Regions from separate parts of the Cellulosilyticum sp. ST5 genome, predicted to be linked through region 2. Evidence: riboswitches for the same ligand, from Rfam matches in the RefSeq annotation. Region 2 holds a riboswitch; each other region holds the start of a gene.
The links. Region 2 has a riboswitch for thiamine pyrophosphate ahead of thiT (energy-coupled thiamine transporter ThiT). Riboswitches for the same ligand answer to the same signal wherever they lie in the genome.
Positions count from the first base shown of each region.

Region 1 (8,458 bases), 1.2 Mb from region 2:
CTAGTGAGTTTCGCTTACAACAATACAAATCTTAAAAAAGCATTTTTCATCAGTAAACAAGCAAGATTAGTCATTGTTAAGACCTTTTGTTAAGGCTATCATTAATCTATATGGATTAAGAAAGAGGTGGAACCAATGAGTTTTTCTAAAGATTTTATGTGGGGCGTGGCAACTGCTGCTTATCAAATAGAAGGTGCTTATAATGAAGATGGAAAAGGGCTTGGGATCTGGGATACCTATTCTAGACTTCCTAACACCATTAAAAACGGAGAAAATGGAGATATAAGCTGTAATCATTATCACCTTTATAAAAACGATATTATGCTTATGAAGGAAATGGGGATCAAGAACTACCGTTTCTCTATTAGTTGGCCTCGTGTATTTCCAGATGGCATAGGTAAAATTAATAAGCAGGGTTTAGACTTTTATTCTGACTTGGTGGATACCTTATTAGAAAATGGGATTACCCCTTTAGTGACGCTCTACCATTGGAATTTACCCAATGCCTTGCAAAGAAAAGGAGGGTGGCTAAATCCAGAAAGTAGCGATTGGTTTGCTGACTATATAAAGGTAATCGTTGACCATCTTTCTGACCGCGTAACTTATTGGATTACGATTAATGAACCTCAAGTTTTCGTAGGATTAGGTTATAAAGATGGGGTGCATGCGCCGTTTTATAAACTTCCTACAAGTGAACTGACACAAATGTCTCACAACATTCTTTTAGCTCATGGAAAAGCTGTTAGAACCATTAGACAGTATGCAAAGAAAAAAGCGATTATTGGCTTTGCTCCAACAGGTCCTTGTTCTATTCCTCATTCAAGATCAACAGAGGATATTGAAGTAGCTAGAAAGTGTAGCTTTGCCCTGGATCGAGATAACTTTATCTTTACAAATAGCTGGTGGGGGGACCCTATTGTATTTGGCCAATATCCAGAGGAAGCCTATAAAGCCTTGGGAGAGGATATGCCTTCCATTAATCCAGGAGATATGGCTATTATCTCAGAGCCTATTGATTTTTATGGTGCTAATATTTATCAATCTCAAAATGCTTTTGCTACTCCCAAATATCCAGGGCAACCAGTAACGAGTTTAGGATGGGCAATTACGCCGGAAGTCTTATATTGGTCACCTAAATTTTTATATGAGCGATATAAATTACCTATTTTAATTACTGAAAATGGTATGGCAGGTTGTGACTTAGTTCATCTAGATGGCAGGGTGCATGATGATTATCGTATTGATTTTTTGACTCGTTATATTAGTGCTTTAAAACAAGCTGCTGAAGATGGCATAGAAGTGATGGGATATATGCATTGGTCATTTCTAGATAACTTTGAATGGGCAAAGGGGTATGCGCCTCGATTCGGTCTTGTATATGTTGATTATCTTACACAGCGTCGTATCATCAAAAACTCAGGTTATTGGTATAAAAAGGTTATGGGTACAAATGGCGAAAGTTTATAAATTATTTCTATGAACCTATTAAGCTTGTTACATAAAAACAGAGAATTGCTGAGAGTACTGTAAGCTGTTCCCTGCCAAGTAGACAATTAAAAAATAAAAATTTTTTCTGCCAGTAGGTATAATCTACTGGCAGTTTTTATGATGCTTTAAATACATGTCACGTTTTTCACTGGGGCTAACACACCTAAATGTTTATGTACCATCTATAATATGTTAATCGAGACACATCACTAAGCTTGCATAATACACAGATAGTTTTAAAAAATTATGAGGATATTTAAAGAAAAATACAATTTGAAAATTGCAAAATATATTTACTTCAATTATAGTTAATATAAGCAAGGGGAAAATAAAATGACAAGAAGTAGGGTTAAAAAGAAAGGGGAGAAGAAATGAAAGGATTTAAAGCATTAGGAGCTGTAGTTGGATTAAGTGTATTATTGACTAGTACTATTATTTTAGGCGCAAGAACAAATCAAGAGACAAAGCTTGTACCTATAAAAGACGAAGCAGAATTAGTAAGGCTATTAACAGATAAAAAAATACTTGTAGAACCAGAAACTTTAAGTGAGTACGAAGTACTCAGAGGCTTAGAAAACACCGTGCCTAATACACAGGACATTGTAGCCAATGATCAGACTAGCGATATGAAAAGTGCCACATCAGAAGGTGGTTATTCAGAAACTAATATTCAAGAGCAAGGAGTGGATGAAGATGATGTACTAAAAAATGATGATAGATACATCTATAAACTAGTAGACCATAGTAAGATTATGATTATGGATACTCAACCTAGTTTGCATATTATAGGGAAGATAGAAAGTGATATGGTTCAGTTTAACAGCATGTTTTTAGAGGGTAACCAGCTTATTGTCATAGGTAGTGAAGGACGTCGTTATGAACCTAGAGAAATTCCAATTACTTTAGAAAACGGTGAAGTGGTTAATCAAATCGCTAGGCAGTATACCAATATTAGCATATACGATGTAAGTAATAAAAAAGAACCAAGATTAAAACGTGAAATTTCTGTACAAGGCAATAAACATACAATGAGAAAGATCGAAGATAAGCTTTATTTGGTTACAGAAAGTATGATTATGAGGAAAGCAAATAATGCTTATACAAAGGAAGATATATTGCCAGCTTATAAGGATAGCTTGCAAGGAGAAGAACTACAATTAGCTAAGCCTAACCAGATTTATGATGTACCCTGGGCTCAAACCAGATATATGTTAAATACAACTGTATTAACAACAATAGATTTAAAACAAAGTAAACCTACAGAGCTGAAAATGCTTTTAGGAGCTATAGGTAATGTTTATATGGATAAAGAAGCAATGTTTCTAGAAATCTATGGTGGCTATAGTACCATTAGCCGCTTTAATGTGGAGGGACAGAGCTTAAAGTATGTAGGAACAGGTGTCATAGAAGGCAGGTTATATAATCAATTTGCTATGGATTTATATGATAATTATTTACGCGTAGCCACCACTAGCTATAATCAGCAAACGTATGAAACCATAAATAATCTATTTATCTTTGATAAACAAATGAATCAAGTAAGCAGCTTAACGGGTTTGGCTCCTACTGAACGTATTTATAGTGCTAGATTTGAAGGGAAAACAGGGTATTTAGTAACGTATAAGCAAATGGATCCTTTGTTTGTACTAGACTTAAGCAATCCTAAAGAACCAAAGGTAAAAGGTCAATTAAAAATTCCAGGAGTAAGTACTTATCTCCATCCCATTGCAGAAAATTTAGTAGTTGGTATTGGAATAGCCACTATGGATGAAGAAGAAGGTGGCAGTCAATATAGCAATGCTTCGGCTCTGCAAGCAGGAATTAAACTATCCCTTTTTGATGTGAGTAATCCAAATGAACCAAAGGAAGTGAATAAAATTATTCTAGGAACTAGAGGGAGCTACAGCAGTGCCCAATATAATCACAAAGCAGTTACTGTTCATAAGGGAAAAGCAATGCTAGCTATTCCTGTTACAATTATTTATAATAAAGAAAAAAACTTAGAAAATTTTTATGGCGCGTATGTGTTTGCAGTAGAAAATGGTAAGTTGGTAGGAAAAGCTAAACTAGGAAGGCTTACTAATAGCTATGGGTATTATTATGGCTATAATGAAGATCGAGTGTGTTACATAGGTAACAAACTTTACTACTTATATGAAGATAAAATAAATGAGTATGAAATAAGTAACTTTAAACGACTTCAAACTTTAACAATGCAATAAAATAATTGTTACTTTCTTTAGAGGGGAGTATAATGTTGATTAAGAATTAAGAATTAAGAATTAAGAATTAAGAATTAAGAATTAAGATAAATAAGAAATAGCAAGGGAGCTTGTGGGAGCAGGCTGAGAGGAAGTCATCTAACTTCGACCTTTATAACCTGATTTGGATAATACCAGCGAAGGGAGCAACCAGTGAACTCATAGTAGGTCATACCCTAATGGTATGGCCTACTATTTTTAATTATATAAAAAATAAAGAAGGAGAAAGTCAATGCTTGATGATGTGATTGAGAAAGTAAGAAAACTAGTACCACTTATACATTGTATTACAAATTATGTAACAGTTAATGATGTAGCTAATAGCTTATTAGCAGCTGGTGGTTCGCCTATTATGGCAGATGATTTAGGAGAAGTAGAAGAAATGACAAGCTTATGTCAAGGTTTAGTCCTTAATATTGGAACGCTTAATCGAAGAATAACAGCTTCTATGCTCTCCGCTGGGAAAAAAGCTAATGAATTAGGACACGTAGTGGTACTAGATCCAGTGGGAGCAGGTGCTTCAAAGCTACGTACAGAAACAGCTCTTCAGCTAATAAAAGAGATTCACTTTGATGTTATTAAAGGGAATATTTCAGAGATTAAAACTTTAGTCTTTGGTGATGGGAATACACAAGGTGTAGATGCCGCAGAAGGTGATGTTGTAACAGAAGAGAATTTAGATGAAATGATTTGTTTTGCTAGAAAGTTAAGTGAAAGGACAGGGGCTATTATTGCTATTACAGGAGCTATTGATCTTGTGGTAAATACCAGTAAAGCTTATGTAATTCGTAATGGTAACCCATTAATGGCCAAGATTACAGGGACAGGCTGTATGCTCACAGGCATTATGGCAGCTTATGTAGCAGCTCATAGGGAAAAGGCTATAGAAGCGGCGGTGATGGCCATAAGTGCTATGGGATATTGCGGAGAAATTGCTTATGAAAAATTAAAGCAAATAGAGGGAGGAACCTCGACCTATAAAATGCTAATGATTGATGAGATAAGTAAACTAACTGATGAAAAACTAAAAGGGGGTTGTAAAATTGAAGTGCGATAAAAAGGATTTATTACTTTATGCTGTAACAGATAGAAGCTGGGTAGGTAAAGCCAGCTTAGAAGAGCAAGTCAAAGAAGCTTTAGAAGCTGGAGTTACTTTTTTACAACTAAGAGAAAAAGAGTTGTCAAAGGAAGCCTTTATTGAAGAAGCAAAAAGAATAAAAAAGCTAACAGATTTTTACCATATTCCTTTTATCATTAATGATGAAGTAGAAGTTGCCTTAGCAGTAAATGCAGATGGTGTCCATGTAGGACAAAAGGATATGGAAGCAGAGAATGTAAGAAAACTAATAGGACCTAATAAAATTCTAGGTGTATCAGCCCAAACAGTAGAGAAAGCCTTACGTGCAGAAGCTAATGGTGCTGATTACATAGGTGTAGGTGCTGTATTTTCCACCTCAACCAAGCAAGATGCAAAAGGGGTATCTTTTGAGACCTTAAAGGCTATTTGTAATGCTGTACATATTCCAGTTATTGCAATAGGGGGGATTACCAAGGATAATATGGTGCAATTAAAAGATTCAGGGATTGTAGGGGTAGCAGTGGTATCCGCTATATTTGCTAGTCAAAACATAAGAGAAGCAACCTGTGCCTTAAAGGAGAAAGCAGAGCAAGTAATAGGTAGGTGAAATAGAAATTTGTCGGGGACTTTACGGGCTATATGGGCGGAACTGAGAGAGGGTGGCTACCTATCGTGGCTTGGCTCCGCATTTCCAGTAGGCACTAAGCTCACTTTTTTGGATGAACGCCCACAAACTCGGTTCCCGGGGGCACGTGGGCTAAGTACCATCCAAAACGTTCGCTAAGTGCCTACTGAAAATACTCCGAAGTCACCCCGTCAGGCAGCCACCCTCTCTCAGTTCTACCAGCAATAACGCGTAAAGTCGCCTCCATTAAGTGTTTTCAAGAAAAAACAAAACTTGTTATTATCTTTTTTCTGCACTTTTCACTTAGGGGTTTGAACGCTTAAGAGATCAATAATGCTTGTAAGGCTCCCTAGCTTCCTTACAGAGCTACTTCTTGGCAAAACAGACTTATAGGAAGCTTTATACGTTATTGCCTTGGGCGCCTGCCCCCGGCTTCGAGTATTTTTTAACTGTCGTTACGCCTTCTTTCCACGCTGCTTCACTGTCTTGGATGTTTATGAGGTCAACAACGTTTGTGAAAATGAGTGGGTATGGGTGCCTGGAGTAGTGACTTGGGAGCATTTTTTAGAAGCACTTAGTGAACGTTTTAGATGGGTTTTAGGCAGCTGTTTGAACGAAGTGAGTTCTGCCGTTCATCTAAATAAGTGAACTTAGTGCTTCAAAAAATGTGAACCGGAACAACGGAAGGCACCCATACCCACTCATTTTCTCTCAGACGTACTTCTCATAAACGCCAAGACAAATTTCTATTTATGGTACCAATTGAATGGATAGTTATCAAAGAATAATAAAGATAAAGGGGTAATGAGATGAAAAAAATATTGACGATTGCGGGTTCAGATTGTAGTGGTGGTGCTGGCATTCAAGCTGATATGAAGACGATTACGGCGCATAAGATGTATGCCATGAGCGTGATTACAGCTTTAACAGCTCAAAATACCACAGGCGTTTATGGTGTAGTGGATGTAGCAGCTGATTTTGTGGGAAAACAGTTAGATGCTATTTTTACAGATATTGTACCTGATGCTGTAAAGATTGGTATGGTATCTAATGAAGGAATTATTAAAGTAATTGTAGAAAAACTTGTACAGTATGATGCAAAACACATTGTAGTAGATCCAGTCATGGTGGCTACTAGTGGTGGTAAACTATTAAATCTAGGTGCAGAGAGTGCTTTAGTAGAGAAGCTCTTACCATTAGCTGAAGTCATTACTCCTAATATTCCAGAAGCTGAATGCTTATGTGGTTTTTCGGTTCAAAGCAAAGAGGATATGTTAAAAGCAGCTGAAGTGATTTCAAATAACTTGTCAGGGGCTGTACTTATTAAAGGAGGGCATTTCACAGAAGGTGCTGATGACCTATTATATAACAAAGGAAAAGCGCTATGGATTGTAGGAGAAAGAATTGCTACAGATAATACCCATGGGACAGGGTGTACATTATCTTCAGCTATAGCATGTAACTTGGCAGTAGATTTCACTCTAGCTGAAAGCATAGAAAAAGCAAAGTTTTATGTAAGAGGTGCATTAGAAGATGGGTTAAATCTAGGTAAAGGGAACGGGCCTTTAAATCATTGTTATAACCTAAATAAATGATAAGCATCTTAGTAGAACAATTAAAGCCACCCAATATCCTTTAAGTAAAATCTATGAGGAGAGATTTGGTGGCTTTTCTTTATTTTAATTTAGAATGAGAGACTAAATAGTGTTTTCAATTTTAAAATTATTAATGTGAATAATTATTTATGAAATGTTTTTAAATATTTAGAGAAGATTTGTTACATCTGCTACGATCTGTTCTACTGTTAAGCGATTTTTATAAAGTACGTCATTAACATCATAGCGATCAAGGAATTCTTTCCTCAATCCATAATTGAGTACCTTCACATCTGAAGCACCATAAAATCTTGTAATTTTCTCACCAAAACCACCGTCTAATATACCATCTTCTAAGGTAATAACGATATCATGAGTTGCTTTAAGGGATTCTAATAATGGTTTATCAATGCCAGTAATATAGAGTGGATTGATAAGAGTTGGGGTTATACCTGTTTGATCAGTAATGGCATTTGCAACCTTAGTGCCTAGCGTATAGAATGTACCCAATGCCACAATAGCCACTTTATTTCCTTTGTGTGTGACTTGATATTCATTAAGTTTACTAAAATCCTTAATAGCAGGTTCACCAGTAGAAAGCATATTCCCTCCTGGCACACGGATAGCTACTGGATGTTCCTTTTGAGTAGTACTCCAATCAAGTAGAGCTAGATATTCTTCTTTGGTAGTAGGTGCTAAGTAAACCAGATTTGGGATATTAGCCATTAGAGGAATATCATAGATTCCAAGGTGTGTTACATCATTCATACCATATACGGAAGCAGCATACACAATGATGGTTGCTGGATTATTATTAATACAGAGATCTTGAGAAAGTTGATCAAAGGTTCTTTGAATAAAGGTGCTATAGACACCATATACAGGGATACCACCATTAGCTGCAATACCTGATGCAAGTGCAACAGCGTGTTCTTCAGCAATGCCCACATCCACAAATTGTTTACCGGCTTCCTTCCTTTTATCTTCGGTGAAGCCCAAGACTGTAGGCGTTGCAGAAGTAATAGCAACTAGGGCCCGATTTTCTTTCATTTTTTGTAGCAGAAAATCACTTGTTATACTAGAGTAATCCTCACCGTCAAAAGTAAGGGTAGGTTTCCCTGTCTCTATGTCAAAGGGCATACACCAGTGCCAAGACTCCTTGTTTTCTTCAGCTAAGGCATAGCCTTTGCCTTTTTGTGTACAAATATGAACAACGATTGGATGGTCAATATTTTTTACTTTTTCAAAAGCAGTAATAAGCGTTTGTATATCATTACCTTCTTTTACAAAAAGGTAATCAAGACCCATTGCTTTAAATAAGTTACATTCGGCCTTTCCTTCTGTCTCTCTAAGTAGTTTAAGGTTTTTGTAAAGGCCACCATGGTTTTCTGCAATAGACATATCGTTATCA
Region 1 covers NZ_CP132338.1:230,235-238,692, forward strand. The annotation lists gene QTL86_RS01090 (AraC family transcriptional regulator) at 1-35, shown strand, start outside; gene QTL86_RS01095 (GH1 family beta-glucosidase) at 136-1,467, shown strand; gene QTL86_RS01100 (beta-propeller domain-containing protein) at 1,860-3,710, shown strand; TPP riboswitch at 3,803-3,912, shown strand; gene thiM (hydroxyethylthiazole kinase) at 3,982-4,806, shown strand; gene thiE (thiamine phosphate synthase) at 4,793-5,434, shown strand; gene thiD (bifunctional hydroxymethylpyrimidine kinase/phosphomethylpyrimidine kinase) at 6,262-7,047, shown strand; gene QTL86_RS01120 (1-deoxy-D-xylulose-5-phosphate synthase) at 7,216-8,458, opposite strand, start outside.
Region 1: another riboswitch for thiamine pyrophosphate. It lies ahead of thiM (hydroxyethylthiazole kinase); the one in region 2 lies ahead of thiT (energy-coupled thiamine transporter ThiT).

Region 2 (8,458 bases):
AAATACTTTTATCTCCATTTTATTAAAACCTTCACAAAGGAAACTAAATGAAATAAATCCAAGTAATATACCTAAAAAAATCATGCCTGTTCCTCCCTAGTTATCTTATGTTAAATACTTTTATTGATTTTTAAGCCTCATTTCTTTAAATAGAAAGTCGCTTGCATAATCCTATGCAAGCGACTCATGTGCTACTTCTATTATCAATTACTCTTATGAATTTCTTATGATAATTCTGCAATAAGAGCAGCTACTTCTTTTTCTACATCTCCAAGGTCTACAAGTTTTTTAACGCTCTTATCTCTAGTCATAAGCTCTACTTTACCTTCTTTTAGATTCTTTTCACCTACAACTACCCTTACTGGAATACCAAGTAAGTCTGCATCAGCAAATTGTACACCTGCACCTACATTTCTATCATCCATGATTACTTCATATTTACTGCTAAGTTTGTTATAGATTTCATTTCCGATAGCATCCATATCTATTTTCTTACTCTTAAGTACACAGATATGCACTTGCCATGGTGCTACTGACATTGGCCAAATTGGTCCCCATTCATCATGACGCGCTTCGATAATACAAGCAAGCAATCTACCTACACCAATTCCATAGCAACCCATAATAGGTGTTTTAGCTTTACCATCTGAATCAATATAGGTCATTCCCATACTTTCAGAATATCTTGTTCCAAGCTGGAATATATTTCCCACTTCTACACCACGTTTAAATTGTAATTTACCATGGCAACATGGACATTCTTGACCTTCTAATACTTCTGCCACATCATGGAAGTCAGCATCTTTAATGTCTCTTGAAATACTAATACCTTTAATATGATAGTCTTTTTTATTGCCACCTACTACAAGGTTTTTCTCATTTCTAAGTGACTCATCAAAGATAATCTTTGCATCTCTTGCATCTAGATTGTATGGTCCCATAAATCCAAAACAAAGATTTGGAGTATCTTCGTATTTCTCAAATGGTGTAATAGTAGCTTTAACTACCTTTTGTAATTTAGCTTCATTAACTTGAAGATCTCCTCTAATAAATACAATAAGAGGTTCTTTATGTCCTTCCATCTCAAATACACAAGCTTTTAAAGTTTTGTCAGCTGTTACGCCTAACATATTTGCTACTTCTTCAATGGTATGTGCATTTGGTGTGTGTACTTCTTCAATAGTACCTTCCTCTGTAGTTGCTACTGGTAATTTACCTGTTGCAACTTCCATATTAGATTGGTAGTCACAGCTATCACAAATAATGATTGTATCTTCTCCGATATCTGTAAGAAGCATGAACTCATGTGCTACTTTACCACCCATCATACCTGTATCTGATTGTACACATACTGTTTCTGGCACACCTGCTCTAGCAAATATTCTATGATATGCTTGTAAGCATTGTTCATAGTAAGCTTCTAAGTCTTCTTGTGAAGTGTGGAAAGAGTAAGCATCTTTCATTGTGAACTCACGCACACGGATAAGACCACCTCTTGCTCTTGGTTCATCTCTAAATTTAGTTTGGATTTGATAAATCATAAATGGATAGTTGTTGTAAGATTTAGCTTCTGTTCTAGCTAAATGAACAGCTGCCTCTTCATGTGTCATACCTAATACCATGTCTTTGCCGCCTCTATCTTTGAAACGAACAAGTTCACTTCCTACTGCATCAAAACGTCCTGACTCTCTCCAAAGATCTCCTGGTAAAGCCACTGGAAAGAGAACTTCTTGACCATCAATAGCATCCATTTCTTGACGAATGATATTTTCAATCTTAGATACGACTCTTTTTGCTGGTGGTAATAGAGAATAAATACCATTTGTTACTTGTCTTACATAACCACCTCTTAATAAATAAATATGACTAATACTAGTTGCTTCGCCTGGTTTTTCTTTGAATCTTTCTCCTAGGAGCTTACTCATTAACATAGCACTTCATCCTTTTCTTTTATTATTTTATTCATGATCACTTCATCAATTGTCTATTCCAAGCAGATACTTCATCAAAAAAGGCCCCATGCATCAAATATGCATAGGGGCCTTTATCTATCCGGCGGTACCACCCTAATTAATCACAACATGTCTATCAATTATTAGCTTAATAGAAGTTATGAATATCTCAAGTTTCTCTATAACGGGAGTTCCCGCTGCACTTATGATTTCATGCAGAGCTTAGAGCTTGGACAATATGTGCTTGCTTTAGAAGCCTTTCACCCGGTGGGCTTCCTCTCTTTATAATTACTTGAAAGCAAATCTCACTTATTGATTTCTCGTCATCACTAGTTTATCAGTATTAATTATCTATTATAAGAATAAACATCCCTCATAGCCTTGTCAAGTACCTACCATAAATTGCGCTTTCCGAACTCATTCCATTAATTCATTAGGTTTAACTCACTCGCATTTAAAAGGATAATTTAAGTTAATCATAATTATTTGACTATTTATCCCTATGGTGCTATAATTTGCTCAATAATAAATATGATGCTAGGGGAGCTTTCGAGCTGAGAGTGCATATGGTGCAGACCCTTTAACTTGTCCACGGATAATGCCGCAGCAAGGAAGCGAATGTGCGATACGATTAGTTTTGCCACACATTCGTGTGGTTATTTTTATGCCACTTTGTACCCCCTAGCAAATTAAATATATTTGAAGGGGGTTTTATTATGCCTAATATTTTTGCTAAATTAAGCGAAGTTAGTTTAGTATCATGGAGTATTATTTTTGTTATTGCTATTTTATCTATTGGTGGATTATTAATTATTTCAAAGAAGGATAAGCATGCCAGCTCTACCATCACCACTAAAACGATTGTTTATGGTGGTATGTGTGTCGCCCTTTCCTTTATTCTGTCTTACATCAGACTTTATAAAATGCCTCAAGGTGGTTCTATTACTTTAGCTAGCATGTTTCCTATTATTTTATATTCTCTCGTTTTCGGGCCTGTTCCTGGTATTATTGCTGGTGTTGCATATGGATTTATGCAGTTTATTCAAGATCCTAGTATGGTTCACTGGGCACAATTATTCCTAGACTATCCTTTAGCATTCGCTTGCCTTGGTCTTGCTGGATTTGCACCAAAACTTTCTAAAAATATCCAGGTAGGAACTACTATTGGTATCATCATCTCAGTACTTAGCCGTACTATCATGCATATTATTTCTGGTGTGGTTTTCTTTGCTGAGTATGCAGGAGAACAGTCACCTTTGATTTACTCCATCATTTATAATGCTTCTTACCTAGTTCCTGAATTAATTATTACTTTAGTACTTGCCCTAATTATTGTCTCCACCCCTGTCTATTCACAATTAAAGCGTTCAACATTTATATAATAACTCTTTTTATAAATTAACTTTAAAAAGGTACGCCTGCTAAGAAATTTTTCTTCACAGACTTACCTTTTTTTCTACTATAATCTCATTATTTACTCGTTTGTTACCTTGCAAACCTTCTTATTATAATTCACTTTTTTTACTTAGTCTCTTTTTAAAACCCGGATTACAAACAGTGATATTAGACTGGCACTAGCTACTAGTAAAAGCTTCTTTATTTTACCTTCTTGTTCCTTGACTTCTGGAGAAAACACAGAGACCTTTCTCTCTACGTCCTGAAATTCACCTAGTTCTTCATCTAAGTAGACTTGTGCCTTTTCTCTTAATTTACTCTTGTACTTATAGTTCTTCACTATACTTACAATAGCTAGAATGCTACTTATAATCGTTACTACTTGTAAAATTAGTTCTATAGTTCTTAGTACTTTGCATTTACTCATCTTCCATCCTCCTAATACTTAGTATATCCTAGCCTTCTTGATATATCCCTTGCTGTCTCTTTGATTAATGTAATATGTTCTGCTCTTTTATCTGTAATGAACTGAGGTTCTTTTCCTCCTACGCTAATAGCGGCTATAATCTGCCCTCTATAATCATAAATAGGTGCTGCTATACAAAAAATACCTTCCTCATGTTCTTCGTTATCTATAGCATAACCTTGTTTTCTAGCTTCTTTGATTTCATCCAATACACTTTCCGGTGATGTTAATGTCCTGTGAGTAAATATCTCAAATGTTACTTTGGATAGTTCACTCAAAATTTCTTCATCGGTATTCTGAGATAGAAGAATCTTACCCACTCCCGATGCATACAGAGGAATTCTTTTGCCAATTTGAGAGTACATACGAAATGCATTTATACTTTCTATCTTTTCTATAAATACCGCTTCATTCCCCTCTAAAATAGCCATCTGAACAGGTAAGCCTAAAATATGAACTAATTTTCTTAAATAAGGTGCCGCTTCTGTTTTCAGCTCAATATTGTTGAGTTTCATACTACTTAATTCTACTAGTTTAAGACCCACCTTATAGTTATTGCCTTCTCTCTCAATAAACCCTCTATTTTCTAGTGTAGCTAATAAACGATGAACTGTTATTTTATTTAATTCTAAAATACTTTCAAATTCTTTGGGCTGCATACCTTCTGGATGCTCTGCTAAGATTTCTAAAAGTTGTAATGCACGGTCTACTGTCTGCAGTATCGCCTTAGCCATACATCTCACCCAGCTTTCTGTCTATATTATTTAACTCCTATTATATATGAATGAATAATATAAAACAATCTACCGTTTCATGACTAATCATGTATTTATTTACTGCAAAAATAAAAGATATAACCTTTCTAATGGTTATATCTTTCATGTAATACTCGAATGCTCTATTAAATCCTTATTAATCATTATTACCTTTTATCTCGCTAGCCATCCTCCATCTACTGCTAGAGTATATCCATTGATATACTCTGCTGCTTCTGAAGCTAAAAAGACTGCTGCTCCTGCTAAATCTTCGGGAGTTCCCCAACGCCCAGCAGGTATACGTTCTAAAATACTTGTTTGTCTCTCTTCGTCACTTCTTAAAGCTGCTGTATTATCTGTTGCCATATAGCCTGGTGCAATAGCATTAATATTAATATTAATATGATGCACCGCCCATTCATTTGCCATTGATTTTGTAATACCCATTATGGCACTCTTACTTGCTGTATAGGAAGGTACACGAATCCCACCTTGAAAAGATAGCATAGAAGCTATATTGATAATCTTTCCGCCATTTCCTTGTAAAATAAACTGTTTTGCTACTGCTTGTGATAAGAAGAATGTTGTCTTTAAGTTAATATTAATAACATCATCCCAGTTTTTCTCTGAAAAGTCTATAGTATCTTCTCTTCTAATAATCCCCGCATTATTTACTAAAATATCAACTTTCCCAAATGCCTTTAATGTTTCTTGTAGAATCTCAGCTATTGACTCTTGTGAAATCAAGTTAGCTTTGATTCCAATAAATCTTCTTCCTAATTCTTTTACTTTATCTTCTGTCCCTGACAAATCTGTTGTTCCAACCCCAACGATGTCCGCTCCTGCACTAGCTAATCCTACTGCTATACCCTGCCCTAAACCTCTTGTTGCGCCAGTTACAATTGCTACTTTACCTGCTAATGAAAATTTATTCAATATATTATTCATCCTATATCCCTCCATTATTGTTTCTATTTCTGCCCTCTAATCTTCTTTCTAGATGAGCTTATTTTTGATAAATAGGTTTACGAAATTTATTATTTTTTGTTTCACCTTGCAATACGGTTGCTCATTTTATTTCATTATATGTAACAATGTTTCTTATAATGTAATAATATTACTTTTATATCTAGACGTCAACACTATTTTATTAATTATTTTTTTAACGATATCTATTGATTATCAAAGACTTAGTTAAGTTTATATCAAAGTATATTCCTTTCCTCAGCCTCGTCATCCATCTCCCAATTTAAGCATTTTATATGATTAATTTTGTACTATTGTGTAGATAATTTTATAGATAACGCTACATTAATTCGCCTAATTATTTACAGTTTTTATGCTACACTTTTAAAAAACTCATGGAGAGAGGTACAAATGAAAAAATTAAATATATTTACACCCTGCATTTTTTTGCTGCTTTTTTGCTCTATAATCTGTGTATTACTTGCTTATCCTGGCCTTAATACCATAGAGGCAGCTACTACGCATCAATCTATTAGTTTAGAAAGTTTAGCAATCAAACAAAAAGATTTAGAAGCCACATTAGAAGCGTTAAAACTAGACTTAGCTAAAACCTCTGATAGCCTCAATTCTTATAACCAAAGGCTCTCTATTGTAGAAAGCAACATCACTACTACTCAAACAATGTTGGTTTCTTATTATATGGATAAATTATCAGATCCTACTTATGTCACTACTTATAATACAGACTATACTTGGTATACTGCAGCAGAAGCACTTGGAGAGCTAGGAAAACCTTCTATCCCTGCTCTTATTAAACGTTTAGATACTACTAATCCCTATGAACGGTCACTCGTATTTTATGCTCTTCTTCTAGCTTCTCAAGCTGAAAATGTTAAAGTTTTTGCGGGGAATGATTATATCCATACTCATTTAGACTTTAATACTAATACTCATAACGCTCAAAAAATGATAGCTTTAGAATGGTGGGAAAAGTATAAAAGTTACTTTTAACTCTTCTATAAATATGTCATGCTCACTCCTAATATAGATATTTTAAAAAGGTATGTCTCTCTCATAGGCAATGTCATTAAGTTAACATTGTGATAGAAACGCATCCCTAGGAAAAGAAGTTGAAGATTTATTTCTTCAGCTTCTTTTTCTATTTCCAGGTACCACAAATAGACAGATTTGCATCTGCCTCAAAATTTATATTCTTTTACAAATATTTATGCTACTCTATAAAGGAAGCCATGAAAAAGCTTGATAGTTAAGTTTCGTTCCCTATGCCTATTAGGCCGTACAGGAATGAGATTTCTTGCGATTATGACTTCTAAATCAGGTGATGTTGCTTTTCCATGATAGAATAACCTACACATATGCACTGCAACTGAGAAATTTGCTTTATATGTATGCTTTCTTTGCTTTTTTTCAATGACTACGTGCCATGTAATCATTTCTGCAAAGTTATACATTATCATATGTGCATAGATTTCTTGTTGGATACACATCACCTTTTTTGAATGAAAATCTAACATTCCAATCGTATATTTCAAATCTCGAAAAGATGTTTCAATCCCACAACGAGAAGCATACAGTTTTTTCACCTCATCAGGAGGATACTTTTCACTGTTTAGATTTGTAACTATTGTTTCATAGGAAGTTTCTGAAATAGGAAATCTCACTATTCGGAAGTGTAATTCATAGAATTTAGCAGGTTCAGATTTCTTGTTTTTAAGTGGTAAATAATCAAACGGTTGGGCTGAAGAAACACTTCGATAATGATTTTTGTCTTTGAAAAGTTCTTTGACTGCATTCGTTTTCTTTCTTGTAAGTTTTAAAGAAATATCAATATCAAAACAGTCTGTTTTGGGTAAATCCAATCCATTCTTTATACCATTAATTCCATCTTTGACACGAATAAGAAAGAACCATCCTTTTTCTTGAATGTGAGCCATGCTGTTGAAAGATTCATAACCTCTATCAGCTATCACGAGTGCTTTAGGAATTTCAGAACGATCAACCATTTCTTGTAGAGCGTTATGTTCATTCTTTTCTTTAGATTTTTGTATTATCACATCATGATAAATAGAATAATTTATATTATACAACGCATTTATATGCAGAAGATTATATGATTTTCTTCCATCTTTTCCAGAATGAAATGAATTTAAATCATCAGGATTGGTAGGAATCTGTACATCAGACCCATCAACAGCAAGTATGGGCATATCTTCATTAAAGTTATCTATAAGTTTACTTGAAAAGCCGTCAAATATCTTCTTAAACGCTTCAAGCTTTATCTTTTTTCTCTGCTGAACAAACGCAGAAGAAGTTGGTGTATCTGCAGATGCACCAAATAGATCTAATAATTCGTTTGTAAGGCTCCCACTTCCCATTCCAATAATTCCAGCTAAAATTTTATTCATGGGCAATTTCCTTTTGCGTAAAAAATCACTACCTGGATTGGTACAATAATCTTGCGGATTGTCAGCTATCTTTTGGATTTCATCTACTAAAAGCTTTTTAATTTGTTTGAGTTTCATATGTGTCCTCCTTGTAACTAAGTTTCCTTTAATTACAAGGGCCGCTCTCACTACCTCTTTATTCAATCAGTGGTGAGAGCGGCCGCACATTTTCTTTGTCTTGTCAACTACTTTTTCAAAAAAAGATCCCTATACCATTTGATTGGTATAGAGATCTTTTTTCGTCATCTTAACTTAATGACATTACTCTCACAGGAGGCATACCTTTTTAATTATGTTTTTCACATAAAATCACTCAATATCTTCATCTATTCTATGATAGTGTACAAACTTAATAAAAATATTTATTTTTATATTGTATTTTTCTTTTTAAAATACTATAATATTCACTAAATTTAATAATAAGGAGCAATTTAAAATGGCATATTATTTTGAAGAACC
Region 2 covers NZ_CP132338.1:3,842,623-3,851,080, reverse strand. The annotation lists gene QTL86_RS18585 (hypothetical protein) at 1-84, opposite strand, end outside; gene QTL86_RS18580 (proline--tRNA ligase) at 225-1,931, opposite strand; TPP riboswitch at 2,482-2,582, shown strand; gene thiT (energy-coupled thiamine transporter ThiT) at 2,669-3,334, shown strand; gene QTL86_RS18570 (hypothetical protein) at 3,478-3,774, opposite strand; gene QTL86_RS18565 (IclR family transcriptional regulator) at 3,786-4,547, opposite strand; gene kduD (2-dehydro-3-deoxy-D-gluconate 5-dehydrogenase KduD) at 4,743-5,516, opposite strand; gene QTL86_RS18555 (HEAT repeat domain-containing protein) at 5,946-6,545, shown strand; gene QTL86_RS18550 (IS4 family transposase) at 6,761-8,077, opposite strand; gene QTL86_RS18545 (IMP dehydrogenase) at 8,436-8,458, shown strand, end outside.

Region 3 (8,458 bases), 1.4 Mb from region 2:
GAGTATGGGGCATACTATTCCTCATCCTTTAGAACAAAGTCTTTCAAAAGAAACTCTGGCCACTTTACAAGAACGCTTATCTCAAGATTCTCTGATTCATCATGTTCTAGAAGATGGCAGAACCTTTACCATCTGTGCTATTAACCCCAAGTATTTAGAACTTGGATGCTTTGTAATTGGCCCTTATACAACGGATATTCATTTAAAAAATGTCCTTCCCTTTAAACCTGCTCATTGTATGGTGCATCTTATTGATTTACTCTATGCCATTGGTAGTTCGTTTACCCAAACCCACGAAGAAGTGGAAGAAGAATATAACTATCATGTTTCTAAAGCTAAAGACTATATTGAAATACATTATGCTGAACCTATTACGCTAGATGCCTTAGCATCTTATCTAGGTCTTCACAAAAGTTATTTTTGTACTATTTTTAAAAAAGCTACCAAGCAATCTTTTTGTAGCTACACTAATATGGTACGAGTAGAAAAAAGTAAAGACCTTTTAAAAGAAGGAACAGATTCAATCTTAGAAATTGCTTTATCTGTGGGTTTTAGTAGTGCGAGCTATTTCAATACTACTTTTAAGAAACTAGTGGGCATGACACCCATTGAATACCGTAATCAAAATATATAAACAAGTAACTCCTGTTGATTAATCACTCCCTTTAAAATATAAAAATTAGACTACTAAAGTAGCATCTCAATTCATATATAAAATCGCAGAGGATACTTTGATTTAAAGCATCCTCTGCGATTCTGTGCACATCCTTAACAATACCAATTAATTTTAGCTGGATTTTTCTCATTTTCTACAGCAATAGCACGCAATGCTGCTTCCATTTTAGTACATTCCTCAGATGCAATTTGCTCATAAACCTCTGCCTTCTCATCAATACCAACACGATCATATGCAATAGCCGCACAACCATAAAATGCAAGACTCAATGACTGAGTCGTTGTATGTATTGTAGTTGCTGCCTGTGCAACAGCCCTAGCAGCTGCTTGTGCCGCTTGATTTTCTTCTGCTTCTCTTGCTGCTGCACGAGCCTCTAAGATTAGTTTCTTAACCATGGGTAATTTAACTTTACCATCAAGCCAGTCATTTGAGGCATTTATCGCATCTCGTAAACGATTATCGTTTGGGTAAGCTTTTTCATAAATAGAAAGTATATGTTCTTCAGCATAATCGATACACCACTTGGCAATAGTGGTCTTACTTTGTGTTTCAATGAGATGCATAAGAGAAATAATATAGGGTGAATCCACACTTCCAAGCATTTTTCGTGGTTTAGGCATTTCATGACTCCTTCTCTTTTTTATCTTATTTTTGTATATGAATATGCTTAGTCTAGCATACTCATATATAATGCTACAATCACTAAAAACAATAACAATATCAAACCATCTTCTCTTTAAAATGGTTAAAGCGTGGCTCTGCCTTTTATTGATATATTTTCATATAATGGCATTAGTCAAGGCGTTATAACGCTATAATTAATTTTTTTAATAGGAAGGTGACAAAATGAAAGTCGGCATTATAATGGGCGGAATCTCTTCAGAGAAGGAAGTCTCCCTTAAAAGTGGTGAAGAAGTATTAAAACATATTAATAAAACTAAATATGAGGCTATTCCTATTGTACTTCATTCAAAAAAGGAGGCTATAGATAAGCTCAGTGGCATCGATTTTGCCTTTTTAGCACTACATGGTCGCTTTGGAGAAGATGGCACTATTCAAGCGCTTTTAGAAACCTTAGATATTCCTTATAGTGGCTGCCGCGTCTTAACGAGTGCACTATGTATGAATAAACATTTAACTAAAAAACTTCTTGCTTCAGAAAATATCACTACACCTAAAGGTATACTCATTAAAGCCAGTGAACCACTAAATTCAAGTATAGCGAGCACCTTAAACTACCCGCTTATTGTTAAACCTAATACTGGCGGTTCTAGCATTGGAACCTGTAAAGTAGAAAATAAAACTGATTTATTGTCAGCTATTGATGAAGCCTTCAAATATGATGAAGAACTATTGATTGAAGAATATATAGCCGGTGAAGAAATTACTTCTTTTGTCTTAGATGGTGAAGTCTTTCCTACGGTTTGTATTAAACCTCGGTTTGGTCAGTTTTTTGATTATAATTCTAAATATACTATTAATGGTGCTCTTGAAGAAATTGCGCTCCTACCTTCAATCCTTCAAGATAAGGTGACACAGATTTCAGAAAAAATATGGGCTTTATTTAGCTGTAAAAGCTATTGCCGAATTGATTTCATTATTAAAAACGAAACTATCTATGTGTTAGAAATTAACACACTTCCCGGTCTCACAGAAACAAGCTTAATTCCTCAAAGTGCTAAGGCTAAAGGAATAGATTTTACCACGCTTATTGACGCTATCATTAGAACTTCTATGATTTAGTAATAGGATTAAAATTCTTTATTAGAAATTCTACTTCTTACCTTCATATATTAAGGTTAAAAATAAGATGTTAAATAAGAGTCTACAACAAAGAAGTAGCTTATCTAGCGAATGAAATGAAGTGCCTACGTCAAGTACATGTAGCAATAATGAAAATCTGTATGTCGTCAATCTCAATATATGATTGGCGATATTTCTATACCATTTTATTTTTTACGTAATCTCTATATTCAAGTGGCGACATACAGCTTATTCATAGTGAACCACCTGATCCTATAAATATTAGTCATGACAAAAATATCCTTTTAGCTTCACACTAAAAGGATATTTTTCAGTTTATTTATTTAAATCAATTTCAAAACTAGTTTTAAAGAGCTGAATAGCTTCACCACTAATATAAACCTTGTCTTCTTTTAGCTCACAATAAAAAGTTCCTACCCTTTTAGATAGCTGCTTATCTAGGAACTGATTTTTCCCCAATATTTTAGCCCAATAAGGTACTAAAGTACAATGAGAAGAGCCTGTTGCCGGATCTTCAAATACACCACACCCTGGTGCAAAATATCTGGATACAAAGTCTACTTCATTCCCCTTTGCCGTTACTATGATACCAAAAACATCTAAACGATTAACAAGACCTACATCTGGTTTTAAGTTCGTAATCTCCTCCTCTGTTTCATAAACGACCATCACGTCTCTTGATTCATAAAAAGCTATAGGATTACCCCCTAAGGCTTTGATAATATCTGTTCTTGGAGTGATCGCCCTTCCCTCTCTTACTGGAAAACTTAAAGTAAAGCGTTCCTTATTCCTTGTGACAATAATCTCACCACTTTGTGACTTAAAAGTAATTTGTTTCTTTCCTTGTTCTACTTCATTAAATAAAACATACGCTGTTCCTAAAGTAGCATGTCCACATAAGTCGATTTCTACCTCTGGCGTAAACCAACGAATCTGATAGCACTCACCTTCCTTATAACAAAATGCGGTCTCTGACAAATTATTTTCCATTGCTATTTTTTGCATTAATGCTTCTTTTAAGGGCTTTTCCGTCAGGCAAACTGCAACAGGATTTCCTTTAAAAAGCTCATTAGTAAACGTATCTACTTGATACATGGTAATCTTCATACGAACACCTTTCTTTCTCCTCATTTTGGTAATTATTTTATTTCTTATTAGGGAATCGGATTTTTGACTACATATACATAAGTGTAAAAACAAAATAAATAACTTCCCACGGCATAATTACCACAGCTTCAACTTGAGGAACTGACCGGGTCAGCCAAGTCTCAATCTATTGTTATAGGTACCTCTGGACTTAAGGAAAATGTTCACTTGTGCGCTGCAAGGAAGGCGCCATTTATAAGTTGTTTTTAATGTTTTTATACCTCGCATTACCCAAAATAAAGTTTTAAACCAGAGTCTTAAGGTCTTAGCTTCCTAGCATAGGGTGCACCGGCCAAGACTTTTAGGAGCTCCTCACTCATTGGTTTGGCTTTCATAGCTAGTCTTAGTAGGCACTACGCTATAGCGCATACGTGCTGAGGAGCCATTTTGCGCTTTGCCTAAGGTCTACTTAGCTAGTCACGAAAGTTCATTTCAAGAGTCTGGAATCTAAAATAGCTTTTCAAGTATTGATACTACTTGGAGAGCTATTTTTGTTGTCTTTAACTACTATCAATAAAATGAAGTCATCATTCTATTTTAAATTTCCATTCCTTCCCGTCTATCTTCTTCTCTTTTTAGCTTCCTCTGCACCTTACTAAGCATACCGATTCTTTTAAGTGCTCCTAAGAAGATAAATGCCACTGTGCCTCCAATCAGTGTTCCTCCAATAAAAGAGGGAACATAAAACAGCCAAGTCAGCCCTGTCCTACCCCAAATATAAGTCATAACCGGATAAGATACTATGGCCCCAATGATACCTGTTCCAACAACTTCTCCAATAACAGCTGCTAATACTTTACCTTTTGAAAGTTTATAAAAAACACCTGATAAAGTAGCCCCAAATACAGCTCCTGTTAAAGCTAAAGGTGGAATTCCCATAAAAAGCATACGAATGATTCCTATAAGTAAAGCACATAGAAAAGCATCTGTTGGCCCCAATAACACAGCACATACCACATTAATAAAGTGAGCCATTGGACACATACCCTCTACTCTTAAAATCGGTGAAATGACTACGCCAACAGCAATTAATATAGCAAGCATCACCATTCTTAATATAGCATTTTTTGTTTTCATTTTCTTACCTCTTTCTTTTGATTTATTTAAGTGCTAGAGACCTTATACCTTCTTTGGCTATTGTCCTAACTCTCTAAACCTCAAAAAACCAAGATAATCTTAGGTACAATTAAACAGCCTCTATGCAGCACTAGCTTCATTTAGTCGGTCGAAACTTAAAAGCTTCCTCTCACCTCGAAACACGAGTTCCCTAGCTATTTAATTGTCCTTCTGAAAACAAATGCAAGGTGCTCCCCTTCCATTTGCTAGTCTTCCTCATCTTTTCAGACCTATTTCCCTATATAAAAATTTAAAATGAATAATAAGTTATGCACTGATTATTTGTTTCTTCACTCTCAACACCTAATATTTCATTATTCATTCTTACTCTTCATGTAATTCCACTGTTTTACCTTCTATGATGCGATTGGTTGTTCTAACAGCACACATTTTACCGCACATAGAACAACTGTGTTTTTCAGCTGGTGGCATACTTTCAAAGTAATCCCTAGCCTTATCTCCATCAAAAGCTACTTCGAACATTTCTTCCCAATCTAACTTTTGTCTTGCTTCTGCCATCTTGTTATCTAAATCTCTTGCATGTGGTAAGCCCTTAGCAATATCTGCTGCATGCGCTGCAATTTTACTTGCTATGATTCCTTCTTTAACATCACTTACATCCGGTAATCTTAGGTGTTCAGCTGGTGTCACATAACACAAGAAATCAGCACCACTGGCTGCTGCTATAGCACCACCGATGGCTGAAGTAATATGGTCATAACCGGGGAAGATATCTGTTACTAATGGTCCTAATACATAAAAAGGTGCATTATGACATAGACGTTTTTGTAGTTTCATATTGGCCTCTATTTCGTTCATTGCCATATGACCTGGGCCTTCTACCATAACCTGCACGTCTTTTGCCCATGCTCTCTTAGTTAGATAGCCAAGTTCAATAAGCTCTCCGATTTGTCCTGCATCTGAACTATCTTCTAGACATCCTGGCCTTAAGGCATCTCCAAGACTAATGGTAACATCATAACGTCTTAAAATTTCTAATACGTCATCATAATATTCATAAAATGGATTTTCATTTCCTGTCATCTCCATCCAAGCAAACAAGAGAGAACCACCTCTAGAAACAATATTCATCTTACGTCCTTCACGTTTAAAAGCTTCTACTGTACGTCTATTAATCCCTGCATGAATCGTCATAAAGTCAACACCCTCTTTGGCATGAGCTTCTACGACCTTTAAGAAATCCTGTGGTGTAATATGTACTAAATCTTTTTCCAAATACCCAATAGCATCATACATAGGTACTGTACCAATCATAGCTGTAGACATCTCAATAAGTTGCTTACGAAAGGTATTTGTTTTCCCATAATTACTAAGATCCATAATAGCTTCCACACCAAACTTAAGTGCCACCTTCACCTTTTCAAATTCTACTTCATAGTTTTTGCAATCTCCTGATATCCCCAAATTGACATTGATCTTGGTTTTAAGACCCGTACCAATTCCCTCTGGAGAAAGAGATTTGTGATAAATGTTGCATGGGATAGCCACTTCACCTTTTGCTACTAAGGCCCTAAGCTTTTCTACTTCCATATACTCTTTTTTAGCTACAATCTCCATTTCCTTAGTGATTATACCTTTTTTTGCGGCTTCCATTTGTGTATGATATTTCATGTAATCTCTCCTTTTTAAAGGGAGTTTCTCTGTAACCTTACATATCCATTTGAAACTTTATTTGTAGAGCTAATAGCCCTTTAACTAAAAAATGTTTCACCTTCTTAGCTTAAAATAAAGACAGGATATGCTGGCTTCGGCATATCCTGTTACTTACACTTCTTTCGAAGTGCTATCCTCGAATATTTCCCTACGTCAGCATGATCTGAATCAGGTTATGGGTCGAAACTTTAGTTTCCTCTCAGCCTGTCGCACAGACTCCCCTTTTTCTTATTTTATGTATTATTTAAATATTAATTTCATACAAGCAAATCATATCAGAATATTTCTTCTAAATCAACCTTTATTTCTTAAGATAAATATAATCTGAAAGCCTTACGCTCCCTAGACGTATACTCATTACTATAAGCGCTTCTTCAATAATGGTTTCTATACTTGTTAGGCGTTCTATTTCTAACACATCCACATATTCTAGCTGAATACGATAATAGCGCTTTATTTCTGTCTCTAAAAGTAATTTAAGCTTATAACTACTAATATTTCCTCTTTGATAAGCTAACTCTGCTTTTTTAAGCGTATGATAAAGAAGCGGTGCTAATCGCCTTTCTTCTGGCTCTAATAAAGTATTTCTACTTCCTATAATAAGTCCATCTGCTTCTCTCTCAGTAGGTAAGACTCTTATTTCACAAACATAGTGAAAATCACGTATAAGCTGACTAAGTAGGGCTTTTTTTTGAAAATCCTTTTCACTGATATAGTAACGCTGTGGTCTAATACAACTTAGTAGTAAATTTGCCGTAGTTAAAAAGCTTTGATAATACTTAGGATGTATTTGACCCTCAAGACGATTCATAAGTGGTGTATAGATACTTACATAAGTACTACTACCATTAGGATAAAGTCCTTCATAACTTGGACAAAAGAAAAAGTCTACTCCTGCTTTACTAGCTATTTCCTGATCTTCCTCCACCTGTCTAGGATAGAGCTTATAAGCTTCTTCAGAAGAAAACTCATGTGAATGCAAGAAACTACTTACTATAATATATTCATTTTCAGCTCTTGCTGCTTTTATCAAAGCTATATGCCCTTCATGTAAAGCACCCTTTGTCATAATAAGGCCTATAGACCTCCTACCTATGCAATCGAGCTTAGCTGTCATAGCTTCTAATGATGTCATAATATCCATGGTCCATCCTCCTTACCTCATAAGTATTCGCCCTCATTATAACACAACTCACCTATTAGTTTGTATTTCACTTCTATTACAAGTTTCTAAAAAGATTATTTATTGTTATAAACAATCTTTTTAATCGTTTCTACTGAAAGATTATATTCCTCTGCTAATACGTCAATAGCTATTTTACTAGCGAATTTTATACGAATTTCTTCATTTCGCTTATCATAAAAAGCTTTAGCACCTGAACCTTCTCCCCACTTTTTGCGAGCTTTGTATTTAGGTATATAAAGAGCTTCTCCTGAAGTATACTTTTGTACTTCTCTCAGAAGTTGATCAGGCAAAATATCAGCGGCATTTTTGTATTTCACTGCACATCGCCCTTTCTTAATTCATATGATTTAAAAATGCCTCTAAGGTATCATAAATTCGTATTTTTACTCCATGTGCTTTTATTTCAGATACAATATATGCTTCAATCTCATCTAACCTTTCTTTAAAAATGGATAGGTCATTTGGATTAAATACCCCTAGCAAATCCATTTCCTTAAGTCCAAAATCCTTTTGAATACAATCAAATTCACGCTGAAAATGATATCCCCAAGAAAAACTATTAAATGGGTCATTTTTTTCACAATAATAGCCAATACGTCTAAAAGTATAACGCCCTTCTTCATACCATGCAGCCAAATCCTGAAACTCACACTCTTCTTCTTTTATTACTCTTGTATCTTTACTTGAAAAAAAGTCCCTTGTCATCTTGATGAGCTCATAACTTAATGTTTTTATTACCTCTACTTGTTCAGCTTTAATCAACTGCTCATATAACCCTATGAAATGCACAGGTACTTGCTTAAAATCTTTTAATGTTGAAATGATATCTTGTGGGCCATTTTTCATATAAGTCCCATTGCTTGTTGCTATCGCTTCGACTAAATATTGGCTTATAA
Region 3 covers NZ_CP132338.1:2,406,778-2,415,235, forward strand. The annotation lists gene QTL86_RS11795 (helix-turn-helix transcriptional regulator) at 1-634, shown strand, start outside; gene QTL86_RS11800 (putative immunity protein) at 769-1,296, opposite strand; gene QTL86_RS11805 (D-alanine--D-alanine ligase) at 1,523-2,419, shown strand; gene QTL86_RS11810 (PhzF family phenazine biosynthesis protein) at 2,756-3,571, opposite strand; gene thiW (energy coupling factor transporter S component ThiW) at 4,124-4,663, opposite strand; gene thiC (phosphomethylpyrimidine synthase ThiC) at 5,027-6,334, opposite strand; TPP riboswitch at 6,503-6,609, opposite strand; gene QTL86_RS11825 (4-phosphopantoate--beta-alanine ligase) at 6,678-7,520, opposite strand; gene QTL86_RS11830 (CD3324 family protein) at 7,616-7,879, opposite strand; gene QTL86_RS11835 (hypothetical protein) at 7,896-8,458, opposite strand, start outside.
Region 3: another riboswitch for thiamine pyrophosphate. It lies ahead of thiC (phosphomethylpyrimidine synthase ThiC); the one in region 2 lies ahead of thiT (energy-coupled thiamine transporter ThiT).